DNA from 2 places in the Streptomyces sp. LE64 genome. Region 1 is predicted to be linked to the other one. Evidence: predicted binding sites of a transcription regulator. Region 1 holds the regulator's gene; the other holds the start of a gene.

What was found. Region 1 encodes HspR, which represses chaperone genes until heat shock. Its sites were predicted from a motif close to TTGAGNNNNNNNNNCTCAA; they were not measured.
Region 2: a site for HspR is predicted at 10,350-10,368, ahead of lon (endopeptidase La). Genes of this name have one in related genera too.

Annotation. Positions count from the first base shown of each region.
Region 1 covers NZ_CP199708.1:3,370,543-3,382,394, forward strand. Annotated here, with positions in the region: gene hrpA (ATP-dependent RNA helicase HrpA) at 1-2,890, opposite strand, end outside; gene dnaK (molecular chaperone DnaK) at 3,206-5,050, shown strand; gene grpE (nucleotide exchange factor GrpE) at 5,047-5,778, shown strand; gene dnaJ (molecular chaperone DnaJ) at 5,812-6,993, shown strand; gene ACSMX9_RS15275 (heat shock protein transcriptional repressor HspR) at 7,008-7,457, shown strand; gene ACSMX9_RS15280 (LuxR C-terminal-related transcriptional regulator) at 7,964-8,959, shown strand; gene ACSMX9_RS15285 (helix-turn-helix transcriptional regulator) at 8,988-9,941, opposite strand; gene ACSMX9_RS15290 (hypothetical protein) at 10,225-10,404, shown strand; gene ACSMX9_RS15295 (hypothetical protein) at 10,401-10,751, shown strand; gene clpB (ATP-dependent chaperone ClpB) at 11,005-11,852, shown strand, end outside.
Region 2 covers NZ_CP199708.1:4,617,747-4,629,598, reverse strand. Annotated here, with positions in the region: gene ACSMX9_RS20960 (GTP-binding protein) at 1-523, opposite strand, end outside; gene ACSMX9_RS20955 (DUF742 domain-containing protein) at 504-941, opposite strand; gene ACSMX9_RS20950 (roadblock/LC7 domain-containing protein) at 965-1,507, opposite strand; gene ACSMX9_RS20945 (nitrate- and nitrite sensing domain-containing protein) at 1,621-4,611, opposite strand; gene ACSMX9_RS20940 (hypothetical protein) at 5,008-5,784, shown strand; gene ACSMX9_RS20935 (hypothetical protein) at 5,803-6,060, opposite strand; gene ACSMX9_RS20930 (MarR family winged helix-turn-helix transcriptional regulator) at 6,116-6,655, opposite strand; gene ACSMX9_RS20925 (lysozyme) at 6,851-7,822, shown strand; gene lon (endopeptidase La) at 7,895-10,327, opposite strand; gene ACSMX9_RS20915 (spermidine synthase) at 10,482-11,183, shown strand; gene ACSMX9_RS20910 (response regulator transcription factor) at 11,295-11,852, shown strand, end outside.

The sequences.
Region 1 (11,852 bases):
GGGCGGGCACGTAGTGGCGGCGGATCGGCTTGGGCAGCGAGCGGATCAGCTCGGTCACCACCTGCTCGCGCAGCCCGGGGATCTGCCAGTCGAAGCCCTCGGCCGTGACCTGGTTGAGGACCTGGAGCGGCACGTGGACGGTGACGCCGTCGGCGTCCGCGCCGGGCTCGAACTGGTAGGTGACCCGCAGCCGGAGTTGTCCCTGCGTCCAGGTGTCCGGGTAGTCGGCCTTGGTGACCGCCTCCGCCGACTCCCGGATCAGCATCTCCCGCTCGAAGTCGAGGAGCTCGGGCTCCTCGTGGCGCTTGTGCTTCCACCAGGAGTCGAAGTGCGCCCCGGACACCACGTGGGCGGGCACCCGCTGGTCGTAGAAGTCGAACAGGGTCTCGTCGTCGACCAGGATGTCCCGGCGGCGGGCCCGGTGCTCCAGCTCCTCGACCTCGGTGAGCAGCTTGCGGTTGTCCGCGAAGAACTTGTGGTGGGTGCGCCAGTCGCCCTCGACCAGGGCGTGCCGGATGAACAGGTCGCGGGACGCCTCCGGGTCGATCCGCCCGTAGTTGACCTTGCGGTGCGCGACGATCGGCACCCCGTAGAGGGTGACCCGCTCGTAGGCCATCACCGCGGCCAGGTCCTTCTCCCAGTGCGGTTCGCTGTGGGTGCGCTTGACCAGGTGCTCGGCGAGCGGCTCGATCCACTCGGGCTCGATCTTCGCGTTGACCCGGGCCCACAGCCGGGAGGTCTCCACCAGCTCGGCGGACATCAGGACCTTGGGCTGCTTCTTGAACAGCGCCGAGCCGGGGAAGACCGCGAACTTGGCGCCGCGGGCTCCGAGGTACTCGTTCTTCTCCGGGTCCTTGAGGCCCACGTGCGAGAGCAGTCCGGCGAGCAGGGAGGTGTGCACGGCCTGGTCGGAGGCGTCGGTGTCGTTGAGGACGACGCCCATCGACTTGGTCACCGAACGCAGTTGGGCGTAGATGTCCTGCCACTCGCGGATGCGCAGGAAGTTGAGGTACTCCTGCTTGCACATGCGGCGGAACGCGGACGAGCCGCGTTCCTTCTGCTGCTCCCGCACGTACCGCCACAGGTTCAGCAGGGCGAGGAAGTCGCTGGTCTCGTCCTTGAACCGGGCGTGCTGCTGGTCGGCCTGGGTCTGCTTGTCGACGGGGCGCTCGCGGGGGTCCTGGATGGACAGCGCGGCGGCGATGACCATGACCTCGCGGACGCAGCCGTTGCGTTCGGCCTCGACGACCATCCGGGCCAGCCGCGGGTCCACCGGGAGCTGCGCCAGCTTCCGGCCGAGCGGGGTGAGCCGCTTGCGCTGGTCCTTCTGCGTCGGGTCCAGGGCGCCGAGTTCGGTGAGCAGGTGCACGCCGTCGCGGATGTTGCGGTGGTCCGGCGGGTCGATGAACGGGAACTTCTCGATCTCGCCGAGGCCGGCCGCGGTCATCTGGAGGATGACGGAGGCGAGGTTGGTGCGCAGGATCTCGGCGTCGGTGAACTCGGGGCGGGCGAGGAAGTCGTCCTCCGAGTAGAGCCGGATGCAGATGCCGTCCGAGGTGCGTCCGCAGCGGCCCTTGCGCTGGTTGGCGCTGGCCTGGCTGACGGGTTCGATCGGCAGCCGCTGCACCTTGGTGCGGTGGCTGTAGCGGGAGATCCGGGCGGTGCCCGGGTCGATGACGTACTTGATGCCGGGGACGGTCAGCGAGGTCTCGGCCACGTTGGTGGCGAGCACCACCCGGCGGCCGGAGTGGGGCTGGAACACCCGGTGCTGTTCGGCGTGCGACAGCCGGGCGTACAGCGGCAGCACCTCGGTGGAGCGGCGGACCGCGCTGCCCGCGCGGGTGAACATCTTGTTCAGCGCGTCGGCGGTGTCCCGGATCTCCCGTTCGCCGGAGAGGAACACCAGGACGTCGCCGGGCGCCTCGCCCTGGAGCTCGGTGACCGCCTCGCAGATGGCGGTGATCTGGTCGCGGTCGGCGGCCTCCTCGCCGTGCTGCGCGGCGTCCTCCAGCAACGGGCGGTAGCGCACCTCCACCGGGTAGGTGCGTCCGCTGACCTCCACGATCGGGGCGTCGCCGAAGTGGCGGGAGAAGCGCTCGGGGTCGATGGTCGCCGAAGTGATGATGACCTTGAGGTCGGGGCGGCGGGGCAGCAGCTGGGCGAGGTAGCCCAGCAGGAAGTCGATGTTGAGGGACCGTTCGTGGGCCTCGTCGATGATGATCGTGTCGTAGGCGCGCAGTTCGCGGTCGGTCTGGACCTCCGCGAGGAGGATGCCGTCCGTCATCAGCTTCACGAAGGTGTCCTGGCCCACCTGGTCGGTGAAGCGGACCTTCCAGCCCACCGCCTCGCCGAGCGGGGTGCGCAGTTCCTCCGCGACGCGTTCGGCGACGGTGCGGGCCGCGATCCGCCGGGGCTGGGTGTGGCCGATCATGCCCCGCACGCCCCGGCCGAGCTCCAGACAGATCTTGGGGATCTGGGTGGTCTTGCCGGAGCCGGTCTCGCCGGCGACGATCACCACCTGGTGGTCGCGGACGGCAGCCAGGATCTCGTCCTTCTTCTGGCTGACCGGCAGTTCTTCGGGATAGTCGATCGCCGGGACGCGGGCTGCCCGGGCCGCGATGCGGGCCTCGGCCGCCTCCGCCTCGGCGGCGATCTCGGCGAGGACCGCCGCGCGGGCCTCGGGGGTGCGGATGCGGCGGGTGCCGTCGAGCCGCCGGCCCAGCCGGAGGGCGTCCTTCGGGGCGAGTTCGGCGAGTCGGCGGCCGAGGTCGTCGGGCGCGGTGGCGGTGCCGGGATCGCCGGGGTCGGCGAGGACACGGCGGTCGCGCCGGGCGCCGCGCGGACGGCGGTCGCCCCGGGCGCCGGGGGCGGGAGCGGGCTGCGTAGACATACGCCCTCCAGGGTCTCACCTCGGCCCGGAACCCGACGAGCCCTTTTCCGCGCGGTCGCGCCGGGTCCGATGCGGCGGTGCGGAGGCCGCGGAGCGCGGGTGGGGCCCCCGGAGCTATAAGAATCCTATAAACGTGCAGCTCAGAAGGGGCGATTGCGGTAAGCGTCAGATAAAAGTTGAGCGGTACCCACTCAGGTCTGTTGACCGGGCCCCGGGCTTCGTGCATTCTTGAGCCTGTCCCGCTCAGGTTCCCCGTGCACCACGGGCCCCGGGCGGAGCGCAGCCAGCCGAGCAAGTTCTCTGGAGGAAACCGAAATGGCACGTGCGGTCGGCATCGACCTGGGCACGACTAACTCCGTCGTCAGCGTTCTGGAGGGCGGCGAGCCCACCGTCATCACCAACGCAGAGGGCGCCAGGACCACGCCGTCCGTCGTCGCCTTCGCCAAGAACGGCGAGGTGCTCGTCGGCGAGGTGGCCAAGCGCCAGGCCGTCACCAACGTCGACCGGACCATCCGGTCCGTCAAGCGCCACATGGGCACCGACTGGCGCGTCGACATCGACGAGAAGGCGTTCAACCCGCAGCAGATCTCGGCGTTCATCCTCCAGAAGCTGAAGCGCGACGCCGAGGCGTACCTGGGCGAGAAGGTCGCCGACGCGGTCATCACCGTCCCGGCGTACTTCAACGACTCGGAGCGCCAGGCCACCAAGGAGGCCGGCGAGATCGCGGGTCTGAACGTCCTGCGCATCGTCAACGAGCCCACCGCCGCGGCCCTCGCCTACGGCCTCGACAAGGACGACCAGACCATCCTGGTCTTCGACCTCGGCGGCGGCACCTTCGACGTCTCGCTGCTGGAGATCGGCGACGGCGTGGTCGAGGTGAAGGCCACCAACGGCGACAACAACCTCGGCGGCGACGACTGGGACCAGCGGGTCGTGGACTACCTGGTCAAGCAGTTCAACAACGGCCACGGCGTGGACCTCGGCAAGGACAAGATGGCGCTCCAGCGCCTGCGCGAGGCCGCCGAGAAGGCCAAGATCGAGCTCTCCTCGTCCACCGAGACCTCGATCAACCTGCCGTACATCACCGCCTCCGCCGAGGGCCCGCTGCACCTGGACGAGAAGCTCACCCGGGCGCAGTTCCAGCAGCTCACCTCGGACCTGCTGGACCGCTGCAAGACGCCGTTCCACAACGTCATCAAGGACGCCGGCATCGCGCTGTCCGAGATCGACCACGTGGTCCTGGTCGGCGGCTCCACCCGCATGCCCGCCGTCGCCGACCTGGTGCGCGAGCTGACCGGCGGCAAGGAGGCCAACAAGGGCGTCAACCCGGACGAGGTCGTCGCCATCGGCGCCTCGCTCCAGGCCGGTGTCCTCAAGGGCGAGGTCAAGGACGTCCTGCTCCTCGACGTCACCCCGCTGTCCCTCGGCATCGAGACCAAGGGCGGCATCATGACGAAGCTCATCGAGCGCAACACCACGATCCCGACCAAGCGCTCGGAGATCTTCACGACGGCCGAGGACAACCAGCCGTCCGTGCAGATCCAGGTCTACCAGGGCGAGCGCGAGATCGCCGCGTACAACAAGAAGCTCGGGATGTTCGAGCTGACCGGTCTGCCGCCCGCCCCGCGCGGCGTCCCGCAGATCGAGGTCTCCTTCGACATCGACGCCAACGGCATCATGCACGTGACCGCGAAGGACCTGGGCACGGGCAAGGAGCAGAAGATGACCGTCACCGGCGGCTCCTCGCTGCCGAAGGACGAGGTCAACCGGATGCGCGAGGAGGCCGAGAAGTACGCGGAGGAGGACCACGCCCGCCGCGAGGCCGCCGAGACCCGCAACCAGGGCGAGCAGCTCGTCTACCAGACGGAGAAGTTCCTGGGGGACAACGAGGACAAGGTCCCGGCCGAGGTGAAGACCGAGGTCGAGGGCGCGCTCGCCGAGCTGAAGGAGAAGCTCAAGGGCGAGGACTCCGCCGAGATCCGCACCGCCACGGAGAAGGTCGCGGCCGTCTCCCAGAAGCTGGGCCAGGCGCTGTACGCCGACGCCCAGGGCGCTCCGGGCGCCGCGGGCGGTGCCGAGGGCGCTGCCGGCGGCAAGGCCGATGACGACGTCGTCGACGCCGAGATCGTCGACGAGGACCGCAAGGGCGGTGCGGCGTGACCAAGGAGACCCCGGGCTTCGACGAGAAGGACGAGCCCACCGACGTCTCCGGCACCGCCGCCGACCAGGCCGAGAACGAAGCCGAGGCCGCCGAGGCCGCCGGGTCCTCCACCGAGGAGGGCCCGGCGGGCCGGGCCGGGGACGCCGAAGCGAAGGGCTCCGAGAACGCCGGGGCCGTGGCCGAGCTGGACCAGGTGCGCACCGCGCTGAGCGAGCGCACCGCGGACCTCCAGCGACTTCAGGCCGAATACCAGAACTACCGCCGCCGGGTGGAACGGGACCGGATCGCGGTCAAGGAGATCGCCGTGGCGAACCTCCTGACCGAGCTCCTTCCGGTGCTCGACGACATCGGCCGCGCCCGTGACCACGGGGAGCTGGTGGGCGGTTTCAAGTCGGTGGCCGAGTCGCTGGAGACGGTCGTCGCCAAGATGGGTCTCCAGCAGTTCGGCAAGGAGGGCGAGCCCTTCGACCCGACGGTGCACGAGGCCCTGATGCACAGCTACGCGCCGGACGTCACCGAGACGACCTGCGTGGCGATCCTCCAGCCCGGGTATCGGATCGGGGAGCGCACCATCCGCCCCGCGCGGGTGGCGGTGGCCGAGCCGCAGCCGGGCGCGTCGGCCGCGAAGGCGGACGGCGAGACGGAGGCGGACGAGCCCGAGGCCGGGGACGGCAAGGCGGCCGGTGCCGCCGACGGCAAGGACAGCGGTGCGCCCGACGAGGGCTGACCGCACCACGCACGGGAAGGAGGGACGTCGGGGATGAGTACCAAGGACTTCATCGAGAAGGACTACTACAAGGTCCTCGGCGTCCCCAAGGACGCCACCGAGGCCGAGATCAAGAAGGCGTACCGGAAGCTCGCCCGCGAGTTCCACCCGGACGCCAACAAGGGCAACGTCAAGGCCGAGGAGCGCTTCAAGGAGATCTCCGAGGCGAACGACGTGCTCGGCGACCCGAAGAAGCGCAAGGAGTACGACGAGGCGCGCGCCCTCTTCGGCAACGGTGGCTTCCGACCCGGACCGGGCGCGGGCGGCGGCTCGTTCAACTTCGACCTGGGCGACCTCTTCGGCGGCGGCCAGCAGGGCGGTGGCGCGGGCGGCGGCTTCGGCGGCGGTCTGGGCGACGTGTTCGGCGGGCTGTTCAACCGGGGCGGCGCGCCGGGCGCCGGTCGGGTGCAGCCCCGGCGGGGCCAGGACGTCGAGTCCGAGGTCACGCTGAGCTTCACCGAGGCCGTGGACGGGGCGACGGTGCCGCTGCGGATGTCCTCGCAGGCGCCCTGCAAGGCGTGTTCGGGCACCGGGGACAAGAACGGCACCCCGCGGGTGTGCCCCACCTGTGTGGGCACCGGGCAGGTGTCCCGGGGCGGCGGGGGAGGCTTCTCCCTCACCGATCCGTGCGTGGACTGCAAGGGCCGCGGCCTGATCGCCGAGACCCCCTGCGAGGTGTGCAAGGGGTCGGGACGGGCCAAGTCCTCGCGGACCATGCAGGTGCGCATCCCGGCGGGCGTCTCGGACGGGCAGCGGATACGGCTGCGCGGCAAGGGCGCCCCGGGCGAGCGCGGCGGCCCGGCCGGTGACCTGTACGTGGTCGTCCACGTGGACGCGCACCCGGTGTTCGGCCGCAAGGGCGACAACCTGACCGTGACGGTGCCCGTCAGCTTCGTCGAGGCGGCCCTCGGCGGCGAGGTGCGGGTGCCGACGCTGGGCGGTCCGCCGGTGACGTTGAAGTTGCCGCCGGGCGTGCCCAACGGCCGCACCATGCGGGCCCGCGGCAAGGGCGCGGTCCGCAAGGACGGCACCCGCGGGGACCTGCTGGTGACCGTGGAGGTCGCGGTGCCCAAGGACGTGACCGGCAAGGCCCGGGACGCCCTGGAGGCGTACCGGGAGGCGACCGCGGACCTCGATCCGCGGGCGGAGCTGTTCGAGGCCGCGAAGGGAGCATGAGCGCCATGGACGGGATGGGCACGGGCGGCCGACGCCGCAACCCCTACCAGTTGACCGACGACTCGCCGGTGTACGTCATCTCGGTGGCGGCCCAGCTCAGCGGGTTGCACCCGCAGACCCTGCGGCAGTACGACCGCTTGGGCCTGGTCTCCCCGGACCGCACCGCGGGCCGGGGCCGCCGCTACTCGGCCCGGGACATCGAACTGCTCCGTCAGGTGCAGCAGTTGTCCCAGGACGAGGGCGTGAACCTGGCCGGGATCAAGCGGATCATCGAGCTGGAGGCCCAGGTGGCCGCGTTGCAGGCGCGGGTCGCCGAGCTCCAGGACGCGGTGGAGGGCGCCGCGGCGACGCTGCGCCAGCGCGAGGCCGCCGTGCACGCCTCGTACCGTCGGGACCTGGTGCCCTACCAGGAGGGCCAGACCAGTGCGCTGGTCGTCTGGCGTCCGGGGCGCAGGAAGGACTAGTCGCGCCCGGGGCGCGACGGAACACGGGGCCGGAAGGAACGAACCTTCCGGCCCCGCGGCCGTGCCCGGCCGCGATCGGCCGGGGACACACCTTGATTAACCCCCCTGTAGCTAACCCGGGTGTGACCGTCTGTGAGGTGTGCGAGGCTGGGCGTGCCCGGGCCCCGGCGGTTCGCCGGACGCACGGGCCGGCGGCCTCGGCCCGGGACCGCACCACGGCGGTCCCGCCGTCGTAGGGTCGTCCGGGCGGGTCGGTCGACGTCGACCGTGGCTCGCCGAACGGGTGTCCCGGCCTGGGCGTCCCGGGCCGGCCAGGGGGATTGGCCGACACGGGGACAACCCGGGGCGACCGAGAATTCCCCTCCCCTCGCCCCGCACCAACTCTGCCGGTCACCGGTCGGTTGCACCACCCTCCGCTTGTTGCACTGCGCCAAGCGGAGGGGGGACGCAAGGGGAAAGAAGCGGACGGACCGGTGACAAGCCCCTCCGGAGGTGGGGGCGGAGATATGGCTGAGGCGCATGTGCACGGAGTGGACCAGCTCTGCGAAGAAGGCGACCGGGTGTACGTGAGCGCCCTGAAGGGGGGCCGGGTGGCGCGGGCGGTGGCGGCCGGGGCTCCCTGCCTGGTCGACCTGGGATTGCTGTACCCGGACCCGGAGGACACCGGGTGGCTGGTGCCCGAGCCGCCGGGGGCGGTGGTCGGCCGGTTGGCCCGCGGGCTCGACGAGGAACTGGCGCAGGCCCGGGACCGGGCGTACGCGGTGGTCCGGCTCGCCGAGCGCTACACCGGCTACTGCGGCCCGGCGGCGGTCGGCGGGGTGTCGGGGGTGCCGGGGCTGCGGGTGCTGGAGGGCAAGCCCCGCATCCGGGAGGCGATCGCGCAGGCATCGGACGAGTGCGCGGTCGAGCACCTGGCGATCCAGCCGGGCGGGGTGCGCCGGGAGGGGGTGCTCAGCGACGCGCTGCCGCTGGCGCTGGACATGGCGGGCCGCGGGGTGCGCATGCGGACCCTGTACACGCACGCCGCACGGCACGGGCAGGGCCTCTTCGAGTACGTGGAGCGGGTCGGGGGCGCGGTGCGGGTGCGCACCCTGGACGAGGTCACCGAGCGGCTGCTGATCTTCGACCGGGCGGTGGCGTTCGTCCCGGCGACCGAGGACCGCACGACCGCCCTGGAGCTGCGCCACCCCGGGCTGGTCGAGTTCCTCGCGATCGTCTTCGAACGGTTGTGGCGGCTGGCCCACCCGTTCGGCGAGGCGGTGCCGACGATGACCCCGGTGGACGGGATCACCCGACGGGAGTGGGCCATCGCGGCACTGCTCGCCGAGGGGCACACGGACGCCGAGATCGCCCAGCGGCTCGGCATCAACGTCCGCACCGCCCGGCACCACATCCGCAAGCTCGCCGAGGAGTTGGGGGCGGTGAGCCGTGCCCAACTGGGGGTGCGGATCGCCCAGGCCGGTCTGGACGTCCCGCCCCGGCCGCCCGTGCCCGGCGGCTGACGGGCGGGGCGGCCGGGGCGCACGGCGGTCACTGCTCGCGTTCCAGGATGCCCGAGCGGGCGATGAGGTAGCCGAGTTGGGCGCGGCTGCCGCTGCCGAGCGCGGCGGCGAGCTTGGCGATGTGGGCGCGGCAGGTGCGGACGTTCATCCCGAGCCGGCGGGCGATGGCCTCGTCCACGTAGCCCTCGACGAGGAGCTTGGCGATGGACTGCTGGACGCCGGTGATGCCGTCCGGGGTGGACTGGTACGGGACTTCGTCGAGGAGGGGGGTGGCGCGCCGCCACAGCTGTTCGAAGACGCGGATCAGATAGCGCACCAGCCCCGGGTGGCGCAGCTCCAGGGCGGTGGTGTCCTTGCCGGCGTCGGGGGCGACGGGGATGAACGCCACGGTGTCGTCGCAGATGATGAGCCGCTCGATCAGCTCTTCCAGGGTGCGGATCTCGATCAGCCCGTCGGCCATGTGGTCGACGTAGGCCATGGTGCCCTGGCTGTGGCGGACGGTGTGTTGGTAGAGGGTGCGGATCCGGACGCCGCGGTCGGTCAACGGGCGGTCCCGTTCCAGGGCTTGGTTGAGGATGTGTTCGCTGCGTCGGCCGCCGGGCTGGATGGTGAGCACTTCGGAGCGCACCTCGGCGGTGGCCACGTTCAGCGCGGTGTTGATGCGGTCGATGCCTTCGAGCACGGTGATGGCGTGGGTGGGCGCGGGGCTCTGCGCGCTGATGGCCATGAACGGCTCAAATGATTCGGTCAGTTCGATGGACAGTCGGCGCCTGTCCAGGATCTCCCGTTCCAGCGGGTGGAGCCGCTGTGCCAGGGCGACCGACGGGGGAACCGGACGCAGCCAGTTCGCATCGTCCGGATCGGGGTGGAGAAGAGCGAATTCCAGAAGGCACGGAGTCGCCGCAACCTCTGCCCGCGCGATGCGTCCGGCACTCAGTGCGCTCGCGTAGAGCTGTCCGCCTTCGGCGCACAGCTCGGCCATGGAGTGGTGATGTGTCGGATGTGTGTCGGTTATGGGCAAATCTCCACCCCCCAGGGTCTTGTACGTGCAAGAACATGATGCATCGCTCCAGTGGTGTTGACATGCCTGAATGAGCCATCGTCTTGTTGCACCGGGGGAGAGGACTCATCAGGTGAGGACGAAGCCGACTATGTTCAAGGGAATGCTTCGCTCAGTGCTGGCGACTTTCTCCGTGGTAGTGGCCGCGGGTGCACTCGGTGCCGCCGGCGCTACGACCGCGCACGCCGATACGGGTTGGGGTTACGTGGCCCCCGCTCGGAGCGGCCCGGTCACGGACAAGCCCGCCGACACCGGCTGGGGCTACAGCGTGCCCGCGCGGACCAAGGACACGGGTTGGGGTTACGACGCCCCGGTCCGGACGACCGACACGGGTTGGGGCTACAGCGTCCCCGTGAAGGTCACCGACACCGGTCGGCGATCATGAGCACGCCGCCCGACGACCGGTCGTTCCGGCGCGAGATGGCCACCGCCTATCGCTCCGGATGGCACTTCATCGACCTGGTCACCGCCATCCCCCACCAGGGGGACTCGCTGATGGTGACCCTGTTCGGGGAGCCGGTCGTGGTGGTGCGCGACGAGGACGAGGACGTCCGTGCCTACCGGTGCCTGCGCAGGCCGCGAGGTGCGCCCCGACCCGTTCGGTGCGCCATCCGTTACGGGATGATCTTCGTGAACCTCGACCAGCGCGACCACGAACAACTGGTGGACCGCGACGCCCCGGCGCCGCGCGACGCCCTGAAGACCATTTCCGCCACCCCCCGCAGTGCCTGAAGCGATTCCCCCGTCGTTATAGATCGCTTCAGGTGCTTCCCCCCGCAGCGGCGCCACCGTGGACCTGAAACTCGGTGGCGCCGCTGTCGTTCCCGCGTACGGTCGGCCATCCGCGCCCCGCGCCCCCTCCCGGGCCCGGGGCGTTCTCGTGCTTCCCGGACCTCCGGGAGTCCTCCTCAAGGCTGAGCGGAATGGACTCAACTTTGTGTAAGTTGGGATGGTCAGGTACGCGCGACAGGAGGAGAGAGCGCACGTGGACGCCGAGCTGACGAACCGGAGCCGGGACGCCCTGAACACGGCGAGCAACCGCGCCGTCGCCGAGGGGCACCCCGACCTCACCCCCGCCCACCTGCTGCTGGCCCTGCTGGGCGGGGAGGGCGACGCGGCCGAGAACCTCACCGATCTGCTGGCCGCCGTGGAGGCCGACCAGGCGGCCGTGCGGGGCGGCGCCGAGCGGCTGCTCGCCGAGCTGCCCAGCGTCACCGGATCGACGGTCGCGCCCCCGCAGCCCAGCCGCGAGACGCTGGCCGTCATCGCCGACGCGGCACGGCGTGCCAAGGAACTCGGCGACGACTACCTCTCCACCGAACACCTGCTGGTCGGGCTGGCCGCGAAGGGCGGCCGGGCCGGTGAGATCCTGGCCGAGCAGGGCGCGACGGCGAAGAGACTGCTGGCCGCCTTCGAGGAGAACAGGGGAGGGCGCCGCGTGACCACACCGGACCCGGAGGGCTCGTACAAGGCCCTGGAGAAGTTCGGCACCGACTTCACGGCCGCCGCCCGCGAGGGCAAGCTCGACCCGGTCATCGGCCGTGACCAGGAGATCCGCCGGGTGGTCCAGGTGCTGTCCCGCCGCACCAAGAACAACCCCGTCCTCATCGGTGAACCCGGCGTCGGCAAGACCGCGGTGGTCGAGGGACTCGCCCAGCGCATTGTCAAGGGCGACGTGCCGGAATCCCTGAAGAACAAGCGGCTGGTTTCCCTGGACCTCGGGGCGATGGTGGCCGGCGCCAAGTACCGGGGCGAGTTCGAGGAGCGGTTGAAGACCGTCCTCGCCGAGATCAAGGACAGCGACGGCCAGGTCATCACGTTCATCGACGAACT
Region 2 (11,852 bases), 1.2 Mb from region 1:
CGGTGAGCGCGTCGCGCACGTCCTCCTCGTCGAAGCGTTCGCTGCCGTCGAAGTGGTTGACCGCGACCACGTAGGGCAGTCCGCAGCTCTCGAAGTAGTCGAGCGCGGGGAAGCAGTCGGCTATCCGGCGGGTGTCCGCGAGGACGACCGCGCCGATCGCGCCGCGCACCAGGTCGTCCCACATGAACCAGAACCGCTGTTGCCCGGGCGTGCCGAACAGGTACAGGACGAGGTCGTCGTCGAGGGTGATGCGGCCGTAGTCCATGGCGACCGTGGTGGTGGTCTTCTGCGGGGTCGCCGACAGGTCGTCGGTCTCGGCGCTGGCCTCGGTCATCAACGCCTCCGTCTGGAGGGGTTCGATCTCCGAGACGGCCTTGACCAGGGTGGTCTTGCCGACCCCGAAGCCGCCCGCGATGACGATCTTCGTGGCGACCGGGGCCCGGGTGCGGTCCGTCTGCCACGCCTTGAGGGGCTCGTCGTCGACCTCGGCGGACGGCAACGGTTCAGAGGCGACGGAGTCCACTCAACACCCTTTCCAGCAGTGCGCGGTCCGGCTGTCCCGGGCCGTGACCGGTTCCATATACACGGATCTTGCCCTGATCCGCCAGGTCGCTCAGCAGCACCCTCACCACGCCGAGCGGCATCTTCAGCAGTGCGGCGATCTCGGCGACCGTCCGCATCCGTCGGCAGAGTTCGACGATGGCCCGCATCTCGGGCATCACCCGGGTCTCCAGCGAGCCGTTGGGCAGCTCCCGCCGTTCCTCGGGCGCCTCCAGCGCGGCGACGAACGTCTCCACCAGCAGCACGTGCCCGAACCGGGTGCGCCCCCCGGTCAGGGAGTACGGCCGCACCCGCGCCGGACGCTTGTCGGCGCCCCGCACCGGCAGCTTGCCGGTGGGCCCGGCACCCGGGCCGGCCGGGTCCGCCGGGTGGGAGGACACGGAGGGAGGGGGACCGGCAGCGGTCACTGGGCGCTCCCGGCGGTGTGGGAGCCGAAGTCCTGCGGGCCCCGCGGGCGGGGCACCTCGGCGCACTCCTCGACCGCGGGCCGCGCCTCCATCGACTGCCGCAGTTCGCTGCGGAGTTCGGGGGTGAGCACATGGCCGGCACGGCCCACGAAGAGGGCCATGTGGTAGGCCACGATGCTCATGTCGCAGTCGGCGGTGGCGTGCACCCCGAGCAGCGAGCCGTCGCTGATGGACATCACCATCAGGCTGCCCCCGCTCATGGCGATGACGGTCTGCTTCACCCCGCCGCCGTCCATCAGCTTGGCGGCGCCGAGCGTGAGGCTGCCGAGCCCGGACACGATGGTGGCGAGGTCGGCCGAGGAGCCCCGGGGCCCCTGGGGTCGGTCGGCTCCGGCCCGCCCGGCGTCCTCGGCGTGCCGGGGGTCGGAGGAGAGCAACAGCAGACCGTCCGACGAGACGACCGCCACCGACAGCAGACCGGGCACCTCCTCGACCAGGTTCTCCAGCAGCCAGTGCAGGTTGCGGGCCTCGGGGCTCAGCCCGTGCCCCCGGGCCGTTCCGTCCCCCGCGGCGCCGCCGCCGGGGCGTGTGCGGCCCGGCGGGGCGGTGCGGGGCGAAGTGGTGGTGGTACCGGACGATGTGCTGGGCGCAGTCAACTGCTTCCCTCCTCGACTGTGTCCCCCTGTGTTCCTCCGCCGCCTCCGGACGGTCCCGCCGGTGCCCCGCCGATCTCGGCGGCGACGTCCCGGCGACCGGCTGCGGCCCCCTGGTGAAAGCCCCCGAGCTTGCGCCGCAGGGCGTCGGCGTCGACGCCCCCTCCTCTGGGCTGGGCCACGGTCACGGGCTCACTGATCCTAGGTGTCCGCTTGGGCAGCCCTTTGTCGGTCAGGCGTGTCCTCGCGGGCGCGTCCCCCTGAACGGCGGACGCGGTGGTCCCGTCGGCCGGGCGCACGGGGTGCGCGGCAGGCGGTTCTGACGGTGTGTGCGCCGGCGCGGTTCGTGCATCGCGCGCCGGCGTGGACGGCGAATCGGGCGCCGTCGTCACACCGGGGGCTTCGTCCCGGGCCCGTGTGTGGTGTCCCGGGCCCCGACCGGCGCGCCCCACCGGGTCGCCTCCCAAGCCGTGCGCCCCGGGAGGCTGCGGAACCGGAGGGAGCGTCAGCTCCATCGTCGTCTCGGCGAGTGTCTCGACGGGCCGGTCGCCGGTCCCGGGGGGAGCCTCGGGATGCGTCGACGGTCCGTCCATCGCCCGCTCCGCCGCCGCACCGGCTCGGCGCACGGCCTCCTCGGCCGCGGTGATCAGCGGATCCGGGGCGCCCTGGTCCGCCCGGCTCCCCAGCACGTTGGCGTTGGCCTCGGCCTCCGAGCCGGGCAGCCGCAGCGTCGTCCCGGCCCCGGTGGTCCGCGGCACCGGCGGCGGGAGTGCCGTCGCCGCGGCGGGCTCGGCGGCCAGCATCCCCTTGGGCAGCACCACGACGGCGGTGACCCCGCCCTGCTTCTGCTCGCGCAGCTGGACCCGCACCCCGTGGCGGTGGGCGAGCCGGGCCACGACGTACAGCCCGAGGCCGAGGCCCTCCTCCGCCTCGGGCCCGGTGATCCGGTCCCGGGCGTCGGCCTCGGAGAGGCGGACGTTCAGCTCCCGCAGCCGTTCGGCGGCCATGCCGATGCCCTCGTCCTGGACGGAGAGCATTACCTCGCCGTTCTCCAGCAGCCAGCCGGAGACCTCGACGGAGGTCTCCGGCGGGGAGAAGGAGGTCGCGTTCTCCATCAGCTCGGCGAGCAGGTGGCTGAGGTCGTCGGCGGCGAACCCGGCGATGTGCGCGTGCGGGGGCAGCGAGGTGATGCGGACCCGTTCGTACCGCTCGATCTCGCTGACCGCGGCCCGCGCCACGTCCACCAGCGGCACCGGCCCCGGGTGCTGGTGACCGTGGTCGGCACCGGCGAGCACCAGCAGGTTCTCGCTGTGCCGGCGCATCACGGTGGCGAAGTGGTCCAGGCGGAAGAGGGTGGCGAGCCGGTCCGGGTCCTGCTCGCGCTCCTCCAGACCCTCGATGACCGCGAGCTGGCGCTCGACCAGGCCGAGGGTGCGCAGCGCGAGGTTCACGAAGGTGCCCTGGATGCTGTGCCGGACCCGTTCGAGCTGGCCGGCGGCCTCGGCCAGTTCGGTGCGCAGCCGTGCGGTGCGGTCGGCCATCGTGGTGCGCTCGCCGATGAGGTGCTTGCGGTCGTCCTCCAGGGTCACCAGCCGCTCGTGCAGGGCGAGGGCGTGCGCGTGCAGGGCGTTGACCGAGCGCACCACCTGGGCGAACTCGTCGTTGCGCCCGGTGAAGGCGACGGGTTCCTCGGCGGCCGGGTCGGCGGCCAGCCGGGCGGAGCCCAGGCGCAGCACCGCGAGCGGCCGGGTCAGCGACCGGGCCGTGCCCATCGAGACGCCCACCGCGACCAGCAACAGCGCCCCGAGCAGGGCCACCCGGATCTCCAGGTCGGTGACGGCGTCGTCGCGCAGCCGTTCCAGGCGGGCGAGGCGGGCCTCTGCAAGGGAGGCTTCGGCGCTCCGCATCAGGTCGACGCGCGAGGCGAGGGCGGCGGCCACCTCGGCGGGATCGAGCGCGGCGTCCGCGGCGCTGAACGCGGCCTCGTCGGTGAGCCGGCCCAGGTGGCGCTCGGCGGAGGTCACCTCGGCGCCGTTGACGGTGGCGTCGTAGGAGGCGAGGTCCGCGGTCGGTGCGACCTCGCGGAAGTCGGCGAGCGCGGCGCGGGAGCGGTGGTGGGCGAGCTGACCCGCGGTGCTGAGTTCGAGTCGCTTGGCGGCGTCCGCGCCCGTGTCCTCGATGACGGTCTCGACGGCCCCGGTGACGGGGTTGATCTGGGTGGTGGTCGAGCGGGGCACCCTCAGGGCCGCGACCAGCAGCCCGCGCGCCGCGGAGGCCTGTTCGACCGCGCGGTCGAGGTCGGTCAGCGCCCGGGCGCCGGGGGCCGCGGACGGCGGGGTGCGCTCGGCGACGTCCTCGGCGAGCCGGTGCAGCTCGGCGATGACCTCCGCGTACGCCTCGTGGGCCTTGAGGGCGCTGCCCTTGCCGGTGAGGGCCGCACGGCGGGCCGCGGCGACCGCGTCCAACTGTTCGCGCAGGGCGGCGGGGGCGTCGGGGCGCAGCTCCTGCACCCGGCGGTCGACCCGGGCGCTGCGCTGCTCGGAGAGTCTCTTGCCCTCGGGGCGGCCCGCGGCGATGAAGGCGACGACCTCGTCGCGCTCCTCGGCGAGCGCATGGGCCAGGGAGCTGCCCCGGCGGGCGTGTTCGGCGTCGGTGACCAGGGACTGCGCCTCGCGCAGCTCGCCCGCGGAGGTGAGCAGCGCGGGCGCGCCGGCGCCCGCGACGACGGCGGCGACGACGGTGACCGAGATCAGGAGTCGGTTGCGGACCCGGGCGCGCCGCTTGCCCGGTGGACCGGGTGGTGAGCCCCCGTCAGGCGGCTCGGGCACCGTCGGGACGCCGCTGCCCGCGGGGGGCGCGGGGTCCGACGTGCCGGAGGGGTCCCGCGGCGGCGCCCCGGGTGGACCGGACGGGGACGGAACCGCGCCCCGCTCCGAGGCCGTCCGCCCGCCTTTGCGCCGAGGCCGCATCTTCTGCACCGGTGCTCGCATTCTGAGTCGACTACCCACTGGTTCCGGCAGGCATGGCTCCGGGTGACGGACCTTCAGCCCACCGGGGTCCGCCGGATTCGGACCCGACCATTCCAGCGCCGGTGAAGAGTGGTTGCGCATCGCCGGACCCGCCACCCGAAGGAGTGAACATCGACCGGGAGTTGAGCGGCAAGTTCCCCTGGCACGGGTCACCCGGGGGATGTGGTGCGCCGGTTGGACGTGATCGGCAGGGTTTGGCAGGATGCCCCACCGCGTTTCGACGGAACAGATCATTTTTCCACAAATCCGGCAGCGCCTCCGGCATCACTACCGGCGCACCGTTGACCCCCGTTCACCCCTGCGTCACCCCGGCCACCGATTCGTGGGCATCGATGGCGGCTCGTGCAGACTGGCCCGATGCGCATCGAATTCGCCACCCTCCCCGGTGACCCCGACCGCCCCAACGAGGACTTCGTCTCTGCGGCTTCACCCGCCTGCGGACAAGGCGGCACGCTGGTCGTCCTCGACGGCGTCACTCCGCCATCCGGTGAGGACGGATGCGTGCACGGCGTCCCCTGGTTCACCGCACGGCTCGGCGGAGCGCTCGGCGAACTGTCCGTTTTGCACCCTGATCTGACGCTGCGGGAGGTCCTTTCGCACGCAATCCGTAGGACTGCGAATGCGCACGGTCAGACTTGTGACCTTTCTCACGTGCGAACACCGCAAGCCACGGTGGTCCTCGCGCGGTGGGACACGGCCCGGATCGAGTACCTGGTGCTGTCCGATTCCGTGCTGCTCGCCGAACGCGTCGACGGGGTCGTCCAGGCCGTGCTGGACGACCGGCTCGACCGCGCGCCGCGGGAGGTGCTGCGCTCCGCCGAGGCCACCGACGCCCTGCTGCGCAACAAGGAGGGCGGCTTCTTCACCGCCGCCGCCGACCCGGAGGTGGCCGCGCGCGCCGTCGCCGGCCAGTGGCCCCGCGCCACGGTGCGCTCGCTCGCGGCGCTGACCGACGGGGCCTCCCGCTGGGTGGAGCGACTGGGGCTCGGGGACTGGACGGAGTGCCTGGACGTGCTCGCCAAGCAGGGCCCCGGGGTGCTGCTGGAACAGGTCCGTGCCGCCGAGACGGCCGGGGGCCGCCCCGCCGCGGGCAAGCAGCACGACGACGCGACCGCCGGGTACGTGGTGCTGTAGGCCGTTCGACGGTCCCGGTCAGGAGGGGGCCGGAAACGGTTCCCGGGTCGGGTCCGGCTCGGTGGGCGCCGCCGACGGGTCCGTCTGGTCCCGCACCGCGATCTCCCACCGCTCGGACGTCGTGGACCGCCCGTCACCGTTCACGTCCGCGACGCCCGGCGCCGGGGCTTCCCCTTCGGGAACGAGCCGGTCGCCGTGGACGGGGATCACCGTGTGGAAGCGGTGGTCCGGGTCGTACTCCGTGGCGAACGGGTACCGCTGCCCGGCCCGCAGCAACCGGTCCCCCTCCGGGAGGTCGACGACCTCCCGGCGGCGCCCCGACCGCCCGCTCTCAGCCCGCGGTCGACTCGTTCAGCCGGTGCAGCAGCCGGGCCAGCTCGGCGACCTCGGCGGGGGACCAGTCGGTCAGCTGGCTGACGTACCGGGCGCGGCGCGCCTCGCGGACCCGGTGCACCCGGGTCCGTCCGGTGTCAGTCAAACGGATCAACGACGCCCGACCGTCGGCGGGGTCCGGTTCCCGGCTCACCAGGCCCAGCGACTCCAGGGCCTTGAGCTGTCGGCTCATGGTCGCCTTGCCGACCCCGACGTACCCCGCGAGGTCGGTCGCCCGCAGCACCCCGCTCTCGTCGAGGCGGACCAGCAGCCCGTACGCGCCCGGCTCCAGCTCCGGGTGCACGGCCCGGGCGATCTCCCCGGAGGCCGCCCGCGCCCGCCGCAGAAACACCGTCAGTTCCCGTTCGAGCGCCGGGAACTCCGCCCGCACCCGCTCCGCGGCGTCCGCGACGCCGGGGGAACCCCCCGCCGTCGCGGCTGCGCCGTCCGCGTCCCCGGGAGGCGCGCCCTTCCGCTTCTCGTCCACACCCGTTCCCATGCCCCGTGTCCCCGTTCCCGGTGTCCGTGCTCGTGCCCGCTCCCGGGCCGCGCCGCGACGCCGCGGCCCCGCCCAGTATTTCGCAGTCCCGCTCCCGGGGTCGCTCCCCCGCCGCGCTCGACGCGCGGACCGGCGGCCGGCGCCGTACTCCTGGAACTCCAGCCCGTTCTCCCCGGTCCGACTGGAGGCCCCGCCGTGCACCGACCCGTTACCCCGTTCCGTCCCCGCTCCGGCTCCCGTTCCCGCGCCCGCCGGTGGGTGCGGCGTCCGCTGCCCGCCCTGCTGCTGACGGTGGGGGTCCTGCTGCCCGCCCCGGCGGCGGGCGCGGCGGACGGACCGCCGGCCGACGAGCCGGGCGCGCCGGCCGCCGCCGGAGAGCCCGTCCCCGCCGCGCCCACGGAACCCGACGGCCCCGCGGAGCACCCGGAGCCCGCGGCGGAGTCCGTCGCACCGGCCGTGCCGCCGCGCGGCTCGGCGTACATGGGGATGGGCGTCCTCGCGCACGACGGCCGGCACGGGACGCCGCCGGAGAGCCGGGTGGTCCAGACGGAGGGGGTGGACGTCAGCAGTCACCAGGGCAACGTGGCCTGGTCGACGCTGTGGGACAGCGGGGTGCGCTGGGCCTACGTCAAGGCGACGGAGGGCACGTACTACAAGAACCCGTACCACCCTCAGCAGTACAACGGCTCGTACGCGGTGGGCATGGTCCGCGGGGCCTACCACTTCGCCACCCCGGACACCACGAACGGCGCAACCCAGGCCGACTACTTCGTGGACAACGGGGGCGGCTGGTCCCGTGACGGACGGACCCTACCGGGCGTCCTCGACATCGAGTGGAACCCGTACGGCGACGCCTGCTACGACAAGACGCCCACCCAGATGGTGACCTGGATCAGGGACTTCACCCAGCGCTACCGCCACCGCACCGGCCGGGACCCGGTCATCTACACCGCGACCAACTGGTGGGTGCAGTGCACCGGCGACTCCGCCGCCTTCGGGGCGGTGAACCCGCTGTGGATCGCCCGGTACGCGGCGGCCATCGGGCCGCTCCCGGCGGGCTGGACCGTGCAGACCATGTGGCAGTACACCTCCACCGGTCCCACGGTCGGCGACCACAACCGGTTCAACGGCGCCCTCGACCGGGTGCAGGCCCTCGCCACGGGCTGACCCCGGACGGCCGAACGGCCCCTTCCCGCGGGGGAAGGGGCCGTTCGGCCGCCTCGGGGGCCGGGCGCGTCGTCACGCCGCGACCGGGACCCCCTCGGCGGCGGTCCGGGTCGCCGGGGTGAGCGCCAGCTCCAGGACCTGACGGACGTCCGTCACCGGGTGGACGTCCAGCTTCTCCAGGACCTCGGCGGGCACGTCGTCGAGGTCGGGTTCGTTCCGCTTCGGGATCACCACGGTGGTGATGCCGGCCCGGTGCGCGGCGAGGAGCTTCTGCTTCACCCCGCCGATCGGCAGCACCCGCCCGGTCAGCGAGACCTCGCCGGTCATCGCCACGTCCGTGCGCACCTGCCGTCCGCTGAGCAGCGAGGCCAGGGCGGTGGTCATGGTGATGCCCGCACTGGGCCCGTCCTTGGGCACCGCGCCCGCCGGGAAGTGGATGTGCACGCCCCGTTCCTTCAGGTCGCCGACCGGGAGTTCCAGTTCGGCGCCCCGCGAGCGCAGGAAGCTCAGCGCGATCTGCGCCGACTCCTTCATCACGTCGCCCAGTTGACCGGTGAGGGTCAGCCCCGCCGCGCCCGTCTCCGGGTCGGCCAGGGACGCCTCCACGTAGAGGACGTCGCCGCCGGCGCCGGTCACGGCCAGGCCGGTGGCCACCCCGGGCACCGCGGTCCGCCGCTCGGCCGGGTCCTGGGCGGACTCGGGCACGTGGTGCGGCCGTCCGAGCAGCCCGCGCAGTTCCCCGTCGGTGACGGTGAACGGCAGCTCCCGCTCGCCGAGCTCGTGCTGGGCGGTCACCTTGCGCAGCAGGCGGGCGATCGCCCGTTCCAGGGTGCGCACGCCCGCTTCGCGGGTGTACTCGCCGGCGAGCTTGCGCAGGGCGCCCTCGTCGACGGTGACCTCCTCGGCGCTCAGGCCCGCCCGCTCCAGCTGGCGCGGCAGCAGGTGGTCCCGGGCGATGACGACCTTCTCGTCCTCGGTGTAACCGTCCAGGCGGACCAGCTCCATCCGGTCCAGCAGCGCCTCCGGGACGGCCTCCAGGACGTTGGCGGTGGCGAGGAACACCACGTCACTCAGGTCCAGCTCGACCTCCAGGTAGTGGTCCCGGAAGGTGTGGTTCTGCGCCGGGTCCAGGACCTCCAGCAGCGCCGCCGCCGGGTCGCCCCGGAAGTCGGAGCCCACCTTGTCGATCTCGTCCAGCAGGACCACCGGGTTCATCGACCCGGCCTCCTTGATCGCCCGGACGATCCGGCCGGGCAGCGCACCGACGTAGGTGCGCCGGTGGCCGCGGATCTCGGCCTCGTCCCGGACGCCGCCGAGGGCGACCCGGACGAACTCGCGGCCCATGGCGTGCGCCACGCTCTCGCCGAGCGAGGTCTTGCCGACGCCGGGCGGGCCGACCAGGGCCAGCACCGCACCGCCGCGCCGACCGCCCACGACCCCGAGGCCCCGGTCCTGGCGCCGCTTGCGCACCGCGAGGTACTCGGTGATGCGTTCCTTCACGTCGGCGAGGCCGGCGTGTTCGGCGTCCAGCACCGCCCGGGCGCCCTCGATGTCGTACCGGTCCTCGCTGCGCTCGTTCCACGGCAGTTCGAGGACGGTGTCCAGCCAGGTGCGGATCCAGCCGCCCTCGGGGGACTGGTCACTGGCCCGCTCCAGCTTGTCGACCTCCTTGAGGGCGGCCTCGCGGACCTTCTCGGGCAGGTCGGCGGCTTCCACCCGGGTCCGGTAGTCGTCGGACTCGGCCTCGCCGTCGGCGTCGCCGTTCAGCTCGCGCAGCTCCTTGCGGACCGCGTCGAGCTGCCGGCGCAGCAGGAACTCGCGCTGCTGCTTGTCGACGCCCTCCTGGACGTCCTTGGCAATGGATTCGGCCACGTCCTGCTCGGCGAGGTGCTCGCGGAGCTGTTCGGCGGCGAGCTTCAGCCGGGCCACCGGGTCGGCGGTCTCCAGCAGCGCCACCTTCTGCTGCACGGTGAGGAACGGGGAGTAGCCGGAGTTGTCGGCGAGCTGGGACACGTCCTCGATCTGCTGGACGCGGTCCACCACCTGCCAGGCGCCGCGCTTGCGCAGCCAGCTGGTGGCCAGCGCCTTGTACGCGGTGATCAGCTCGGTGACGGCGCCGGGCAGCGGCTCGGGCACGGACTCCTCGACGCGGACGCCCTCGACCCACAGGGCGGCGCCCGGTCCGGTAGTGCCGGCGCCGATGCGGAACCGCTCGCGACCGCGGATCAGGGCGCCGGGGTCGCCGTCCGCGAGCCGGCCGACCTGCTCCACGGTGCCGAGGACGCCGGTGCCGGCGTAGGTGCCGTCGATCCGCGGGACCAGCAGGACCCGCGGCTTGCCCGGCGCGGAGCGGGCGGCGGCCTGGGCGGCCTCCACCGCGGCGCGCACGTCGGCGTCGTTCAGGTCCAGCGGCACGACCATGCCGGGCAGCACGACCTCGTCGTCGAGGGGCAGCACGGGCAGCGACAGCGCGGTGCCCTTGGAACCAACAGACTCAGCAGCCATGATCTCCCCTTCGGCATTCAAGTTGAGCTGTGTTGACTCAATGCATGGGGGGTGCCGTTTGTTCCCCGGGCGAACGGCGACGGGTTCGCCGAGAGCGGAACCCGTTCGGCGACATCCGGCCGCGCCCGGCGCCGACCGGGCCACAATGGCCTGCATGCCGCACCACTACAGCCTTCCCCCGCACCGCCCCACGGAGGAGCCGGAGGTCCTGGACCGCCGCACGGGCCCCCACGGCGAGGTGGTCCTGCGCCGCCACGGCGACCTGCTCCAGATCATCGCCAACGGCTGCTTCCTGATGGACACCTCGGACGGCCGGTCCGAGCGACTGCTCGTGGACGCCGCCGCGGCGGCGCTGGACCGGGACGGCGGACACCTCCTGATCGGCGGCCTGGGCGTCGGCTTCAGCCTGGCGCACGCCGCGGCCGACCCCCGCTGGGGACGGATCACGGTGGTGGAGCGCGAGGCCGCCGTCATCGACTGGCACCGCCCCGGCGCCCCCCTGTCGACGCTGTCCCGGGCGGCCCTGGACGACCCGCGCACCGAGGTCCTCCACACCGGTCTGCTGGAGCACCTGCGCACCGCCGGGCGCAGCTACGACGCGCTCTGCCTGGACGTCGACAACGGTCCCGACTGGACGGTCACCGAGGACAACGAGGGGCTCTACACCCCCACCGGCCTCGCCCTGTGCCGCGAGCGACTGGCCCCCGGCGGGGTGCTCGCCATCTGGTCCGCGCAACCCTCCGCCGTTTTTGAAGGAACATTGCGGAATTCCGGGTTCCAAGGGGTCCGTACCCAGGAAATCCCGGTCGCCCGGGGCGTTCCGGACGTCGTTCACCTCGCCGTCCGCACTGGATAGCCTGTTCACGCTCCGTGCCCTTAGTCTGCAACCGGCGCGTCGATCACCACGCGTCGGGCACAACCATGGGATCACCCCACGGATTCCCAACGGCTCAGTCAGGGGCGGGCGATGGAGCAGACACACACCACTCAACACGGCGGCGCCCCGGTGTCGCCCGGCGCCCAGCGGCGCGTGCTCGTGGTGGAGGACGACGCGACGATCGTCGAGGCGATCGCCGCCCGGCTGCGCGCGGAGGGGTTCCTCGTCCAGACCGCGGGCGACGGACCCACCGCCGTCGACACCACCCAGGCCTGGCAGCCCGACCTGCTGATCCTGGACGTGATGCTGCCGGGCTTCGACGGCCTAGAGGTCTGCCGCCGGGTCCAGGCCCAGCGGCCCGTTCCGGTGCTGATGCTCACCGCCCGCGACGACGAGACGGACATGCTGGTCGGCCTCGGGGTCGGCGCCGACGACTACATGACCAAGCCGTTCTCGATGCGGGAGCTGGCCGCCCGGGTTCACGTCCTGCTGCGCCGCGTGGAGCGGGCCGCCCTCGCGGCCACCACCCCCCGCGGCGGCACGCTGCGCCTGGGCGAGCTGGAGATCGACCACGCCCAGCGCCGGGTGCGGGTGCGGGGCGGGGACGTGCACCTGACGCCGACCGAGTTCGACCTGTTGGTGTGTCTG